Regions from separate parts of the Endozoicomonas sp. ALB091 genome, predicted to be linked through region 3. Evidence: predicted binding sites of a transcription regulator. Region 3 holds the regulator's gene; each other region holds the start of a gene.
The links. The regulator LexA, encoded in region 3, represses DNA repair genes until DNA is damaged. The targets are predictions, from matches to a motif close to TACTGTNTANNTANACAGTA.
Positions count from the first base shown of each region.

Region 1: a site for LexA is predicted at 1,074-1,093, ahead of ruvC (crossover junction endodeoxyribonuclease RuvC). Genes of this name have one in related genera too.
Region 2: a site for LexA is predicted at 965-984, ahead of dinB (DNA polymerase IV). Genes of this name have one in related genera too.

Region 1 covers NZ_JBLYNQ010000017.1:175,360-177,629, forward strand. Annotated here, with positions in the region: gene ACO6UX_RS24720 (DUF1601 domain-containing protein) at 1-291, opposite strand, end outside; gene ACO6UX_RS24725 (hypothetical protein) at 487-780, opposite strand; gene ruvC (crossover junction endodeoxyribonuclease RuvC) at 1,128-1,652, shown strand; gene ruvA (Holliday junction branch migration protein RuvA) at 1,675-2,270, shown strand, end outside.
Region 2 covers NZ_JBLYNQ010000007.1:329,940-332,209, reverse strand. Annotated here, with positions in the region: gene ACO6UX_RS13555 (hypothetical protein) at 1-62, shown strand, start outside; gene ACO6UX_RS13550 (lysophospholipid acyltransferase family protein) at 166-813, opposite strand; gene dinB (DNA polymerase IV) at 1,008-2,135, shown strand; gene ACO6UX_RS13540 (paraquat-inducible protein A) at 2,119-2,270, opposite strand, start outside.
Region 3 covers NZ_JBLYNQ010000007.1:25,924-28,193, forward strand. Annotated here, with positions in the region: gene ACO6UX_RS12390 (L,D-transpeptidase family protein) at 1-129, opposite strand, end outside; gene ACO6UX_RS12395 (TetR/AcrR family transcriptional regulator) at 164-793, opposite strand; gene lexA (transcriptional repressor LexA) at 940-1,536, shown strand; gene ACO6UX_RS12405 (hypothetical protein) at 1,731-2,162, shown strand; gene ACO6UX_RS12410 (hypothetical protein) at 2,183-2,270, opposite strand, start outside.

The DNA of each region.
Region 1 (2,270 bases), on a different contig from region 3:
ATAACGAGCAGATATCCTCACCAGGCAACTCATTTTTTCGTGTGTAATGAGAGCATTAAAATCATAAACAGGTTTTACTGAATGTCTTGGTGGATAGTGAGAAGAGCATGCGTCAGAAGTATGATAAAATTCATTACACCTTGAGATATAGGGGGGTGGAGTATTCACCTGTCTGACTGTGTCATGCCGATATCGCCCACTCCTTGAAGCATTGGTATGACCATCCGGTGGTTTATAATCATTACCTGATGTCGTGTATTTCCAACTTATACCAGCAGTGCCTCTATCCATAATTATATTTCATTAATTCATAAAAAATATGAAAAGTGTACACTGTTCTGTTTATAGTTCATCTTGCTGAAATGTCTATAAACTCTGGTTTAATTGGTGCTTGCGACGAATTTTATAGATTAAATTCGAAACTTGTCTTTATTTGATCAACAATGGGTTTTTTAGACCAATTTGCTGCCGCCGCAGTAGGGCAGTTTATTCTCGGACAGCCCCCCGGGAGCCCTGATAAAAAAGGCTGAAACCAATGACAAAGAGGAAGATGAGGCATACCGACAGGAGACCGGATACGGTATCCCGGGAGATCTGAAGTTCAAACAGCAGCGGTTGGAAAAAATCCAGAAGGCCAAAAAAAACCTTGAAGAACGAGAGCTGGCACTGAATCCGGACAAGCCAATAGACGACAAAAAAATAACTCAGTTTTGCCGACCCCCATGCCCGGATGAGGCAGGTATTGACGCCTGTGTGGCGACTGATAGTAAGGAAAACCATCGAAAGAACTGCTGGAAAACTCAGACAGGAAGTTTGTCAAAGCCGATTTTATTTATAACTCGGCCAGCACAGACAAAACAATTATCAGGGAGCCTTAGGCTTCCATTAAAGATTAAAGGCCAGTGTGATTAGAAACAGCACCAGAGTGACACTGGCAATGATCAGTAATGTTTTCATTTGATGGTTCATCTGGCAGGCTGGCTCCCCAAAACTCATGTTCAAGGGTAAGTCGCAACTGCTGAGTTTCGTAGCCTGTTTTGGTAATGCCGTGTTTCAAAATTGTAATGCTGGAAACGTGTATGTATATACAGTATTCTTTTTAACGACAGGTTTGGAACAGAAATGGAATGGCCATATTGTTGGGGATTGATCCCGGGTCCAGGATTACCGGGTATGGAATCATTGAGGAAATTGGCTCCCAATGTAAATACGTAGCATCCGGCTGTATCCGAATTCAGGATGGGCCACTGCCAGAAAGACTTGCCCAAATTTTTCAGGGTATCAATACGGTGATTGAAATGTACAGTCCGCAATCTGTCGGTATTGAGCAGGTGTTTATGGCACGCAATGCCGACTCTGCCCTGAAGCTTGGGCAGGCCCGTGGTGCGGCGATTGTTGCCGCGGTAAATCATGGGCTTGAAGTTGCAGAGTACTCGGCACGACAGGTGAAACAGGCGGTGGTGGGTAAGGGCTCTGCGGAAAAGTCCCAGGTACAGCACATGATTACTTCAATTCTGAAGCTGGATAAAACCCCTCAGGCCGATGCCGCTGATGCGTTAGCAGTGGCATTGTGCCACTCCCACACACGGGCAAGCCTGGTGCGAATGGCCGGAGCAACGGGCAGAAGAAATCGTCGGTTATTAAGTAGTTAAGTCGTTAGAAGAGATACTGAATATGATAGGCAGACTTCGCGGTATTTTGCTGGAAAAAAAAGCCCCATACCTGCTGATTGAGGCTGGTGGGGTGGGCTATGAAGTTGAAGCGCCGATGTCGGTGTTTTACCGTCTGCCAGAGGTTGGTGTTGAGACAACGCTTTATACGCACTTTGTCGTTAGAGAAGATGCACAGCTGCTCTATGGCTTTAGCGACGCCCGGGAGAGAGAGCTTTTCCGTACTCTGATTAAAGTGAATGGAGTGGGTCCGAAACTGGGCCTGACACTGCTCTCCGGAATAGAAGCGTCTGTATTTGTACGTTGTATCCATGATGGCGACAGTTCTACCCTGGTGAAATTACCCGGGGTTGGCAAGAAAACCGCGGAACGCCTGATCGTGGAGTTAAAAGACAAACTGTCAACATGGGATAGCTCTGCTGCGCAATTTGATGGTTTGACTGGAACGCCCCTGGGGCAGGCCCTGGAAAAACAGGCCGCGGATACTGAACAGGAAGCCGTCAGTGCCCTGGTTGCCCTGGGCTATAAGCCTCAGGAAGCCAGCAAGGTGATTGGGCGGATTAAAGTAGAAGGTCTGTCCAGTGAAGAACTGATCAGGCA
Region 2 (2,270 bases), 300 kb from region 3:
TTGCAGCTAAAGTGGTTGCCGAGCAGGTTTCTATCAAGGAATTGGCTGATCTGGTTGGCTGATGATAAAGGGCATTCATTTCCCCGACTGCTTTACAGGCGCTCAATAACGCCTGTTGCAAAGCACTACACCCATTCTCAGCAGGGCGAAAATTAATCACAGGCATTATGAAGTCGGTGCCTGGTATGGCCCATGAAGGCTTTGCTTTGTGCATTTTGGTGATACCGGACTAAAGCATTCCGGATGTTTGCCATAAATGTCTGAGTAAAATGCCTGTATTTCCGAAAGGTCTTTTTCGATGTCCTCCCCTGGCTCGATAACAGGACCAAATCCTCCGGTTCTGTCCTTGAAATCAAGAAAGGCAAGTACAATGGGGATGCCGGCATTTTTTGCCATATGGTAGAAGCCTGTGTGCCACCGCTCGCCGAGTGCCCGGGTACCTTCAGGGCATATCACCAGGCCCAGCTTTCTGTGTTGCTTGAAAGTACAGACCGCCTGTTCTACCAGGCTGCCTCTTCTGCATCTGCCATTCCGATCCAGTGGAATCCCTCCCATCCAGCGCATAACCCAGTTGAACGGCCCCCAGAACAGGGTGTGTTTGCCCACCCAGTAACACTGTACACCGGTAGCAAGGCCAATCGCCATGCCATAGACAAAGTCCCAGTTACTGGTATGGGGAGCACCAACAAGCACGTACCTGGCCAGGCGTGGGGCTCTGCCCTGAATCCTCCAGCCCATCACTTTGAGAAACAGTTTTGCGAATATAGAAAGGGTCTGGCTGACAATGGGTGTATTGAAAATTGTGATTTGCATAGTTCAGAGGGTGCCTTGCTATCCCGTTTACAGGAAGCGGTGTTGAAAGCTATCAAAAGAGCGATCGCTTTGAGCACAGCTTCATAACAGAAAATGAATGTATGCAGCCTTAACGACTGGTTAACAGGCAAGGAATTGCTTGCCAAAAGCATTCTGTATGTATATACAGTGCTTATCCCGGAGCTAATTGGAACATGATGGAAAGTAATGCCATTCTTGAGCAAAAGGTGGTCCAGAGAAAAATCATACATATCGATTTTGACGCCTTCTTTGCCAGTATTGAAATACGTGATAATCCGAGGTTGTCAGGAAAGGCGGTTGCTGTCGGGGGGGCTCCGGATCGTAGAGGGGTGATTGCCACTTGTAACTATGAGGCGCGTCGATTTGGTGTGCATTCAGCCATGTCTTCAGCCCAGGCGATGCGGCTCTGCCCGGAGCTGAAGATCATTCCTCCCCGCTTTTCTGTTTATCGTGCCGCGTCTTCTGAAGCTCATGCCATTTTTCGCCAATATACTGATTTAATTGAACCTTTGTCCCTGGATGAGGCCTATCTCGATGTCACCGGAACTCATCTTTGCCGAGGCAGTGCCACCTTGATTGCCGAGGAAATCCGGCAGAAAATTTTTCAACAATTGCATGTCACCGTCTCTGCCGGCGTTGCCACCAATAAGTTTCTGGCGAAGATTGCCAGTGACTGGAATAAACCCAATGGCCTTTTTGTGATCACTCCGGAACAGGCGGATGATTTTATTTTCGATCTGCCTGTGAAAAAAATTCATGGGGTAGGTCGGGTTACCGCCGGGAAACTGCATAAAAAAGGCATCAATACCTGCGGGCAATTACGCCAGTACTCCATTCTTGAGTTAAGTCGCTGGTTTGGCAGTTTTGGTGAACGGTTGTGGGAGCTTTCCCGGGGGCGGGATGATCGTGAGGTGCAGACCAGTCGGCGCAGGAAGTCCCTTTCTGTTGAGCATACTTATGATAAAGACCTGGCGGGGCTTGCGGATATTACTGCACAGGTTATCCCGTTGCTTGAAGAACTTCAGGAACGCTACCAGCGTATTGAAAAGGAATACGAGGTGCATAAGCACTTTGTTAAGGTAAAGTTTGCTGATTTTACCCAGACCACCCTTGAGGAGAGTCTGCCGACAACCGGTGAAAGTGTTAAGGAGCATTTTACTCAGTTGCTGGTAAGAGCCTGGGAACGGGGAGGTCGTCCGGTCAGGCTTCTTGGCTTAGGGGTCAGGCTTGTGGATCTCCGTGAAGAAAGAGCGCTTGAGCAGCTGGAGCTTTTTGAAAAGAAAATTATGGGGCTGGCTTAGGCTCCCGTTTTTTTTCTGCCAGCTGTCCCATCATATTGCTGACCAGACAATAAGCCACGAACCAATAAAAGCCAGAGTGCAATGCTGCATCAAATTGCACAATCTGCCTGGATTCGTCATGTCCAGCCGCAGTGG
Region 3 (2,270 bases):
AGGTGTTTGCCAGCTCCCCTCCTGCTGCCCGACTCCCTTGCTGGCAGTAGACACAGAATAAACACGGCGCTTGCCGTCCTTCTCATGCAGCACCATCTCCTGACTGGCAATATGAACAGTAAGATGCATCGGTAAATCAAGCTCTGTATGGTTAAATGATCCGTCAGGTGTGCGATCTTAGACCTGCCGCCATGAAAGGCACCATCTTTCTCATGATATCTTCCAGTTCAGTCCTGACCCCATAATCGCTTTCCGCAATAGCCCTCAGTGCATCCGCTCCTGAAAGGGTAAACACAGCGGAACCCAGAATAAAATAGACGCGCCAGAACAGGTCATTCAATGGCAACTCAGGACACGCTTTTACCAGCAACTCCAGATAAGCCTGGAATACTTCCCCGTAGACGTCGCGCAAATATTTCTTCAGATGCCCCTGGCCCTGTGTGTAGGCCAGGCCAATCATCCTCATACAAACAGAGAGATCTTCAGGGCTGCGGGGTTTAACCGCCATGATCTGATCCACCAGTAAATGAAGTATTTCTTCCAGATCAAGAACGTCATTATTATCCTGATATCGCACAAGAGCCCCGGAAAGATTGCTGACAAAAGGATCAAGAAAACGGGAAAAGACCGCCTGGATCAGGGATTTTTTGGAGCCGAAGTGGTAATTAACAGCGGCCAGGTTAACACCCGCCTGACTGGTAATTGAACGCAGCGAGGTCTCTGCGAACCCATGCTCAGCAAATAACTTCTCGGCAGCGTCCAGAATCCTGTCTACTGTCGCTGACTGTGACATGTCTGTAAAACCTCCAATGTAAACATTTGTTTAAAACTAACGTTTGCCAACTGAAACATCAAGTTAGATTAATAAGACAGGGGTGGTTGCAGTCAGCAAAATACTGTATATAATTACATGTACTGTATAAAAACACAGATTTAATCATGTATAAATTGACCAAGCGCCAGACTGAGATTCTTGAACTGATCAAATCTCATATAGAAGAGACCGGTTTCCCCCCCACTCGTGCAGAAATCGCACAGACCTTCGGGTTCCGATCACCCAATGCAGCAGAAGAACATCTCAGAGCCCTCGCCCGCAAGGGAGCTATCGAGATCACCCCCGGAACCTCAAGAGGTATCCGAATCCCCGGCACTGAATCTTCCGGCCTGCCTATTGTAGGACAGGTTGCTGCAGGAAGCCCCATTCTTGCCCAGGAACATATTGAAGACCACCTGTCCATCAACCCTGATTTCTTTTCCCCCAAAGCAAACTTCATGCTTCGGGTAAAAGGGATGAGCATGAAGGATATCGGTATTCTTGACGGGGACCTTCTGGCTGTCCATAAAACATCAACCGCAGCCAATGGCCAGATTGTCGTTGCCAGAATTGACGACGAAGTAACGGTCAAACGTTTTGAACAGGTTAAAAACAGAATTTACCTGCACCCGGAAAACAAAGAATTCAAGACAATCGAAGTAGACCTCAGCGTTGATACCTTTGCTATCGAAGGACTGAGTGTGGGGGTTATCAGGAACTAGTGCGGCTAAGCGTTATTACCCGTAAACCACGTTCACCCTGAGCGGAGTCGAAGGGTGCTTGGCACGATCTATCAGAGTCCGGAGTTTCCGCCTTTAGGCCCTATGGGTCCTTCGACAAGCTTCAGGACGAACGGTATGGGCAACAGCGCTTAGCAGCACTAGACCCTGACGATCTCTGATGTAGAGGACCTGACATGCAAGCATTAACACCATCATCCAGTCAGAACGGTAACGCTCCCTGCATTGACAGTGAACCTGTCAGCTTTATTGATGAGCTGATTCTCTCAGGCCCGCCCTGGCAATCAGGACGTTTTCTGAAGACTGTTCTGTATGAGCTGGCTAACCATCAGGATCAACGCTGGCTTACCCTGATACTGTCCAGTGAACAGGCAAAAAGCACCATAAACTGGCTGAAGTCATCGGGCATCAGCAGGCAGCGCCTTCAGGTTCTCAACCCTTCCGCAGTGGCAGACCCACTGAAACTCACTCGCAAGGCACTGGCCTCAGGCACCAGCCACACCGTGGTCAGCTGGATCGAGCAGATGGATAGCATCACACTCTCTGAACTCGAGACCGCCGCTCGCTCAGGTCAATGTCAGGGACTGGCAATCAGGAACAGAGGATAACTGGAGGGTTTGTATGACAGTCAGTGAAGAACCCGGTTTTCAGGGATGTATTCTCCAGCGTCAGCTTCTGTTTTACGCCCGACTTCTTCTATGCAGGCATCCAGCATA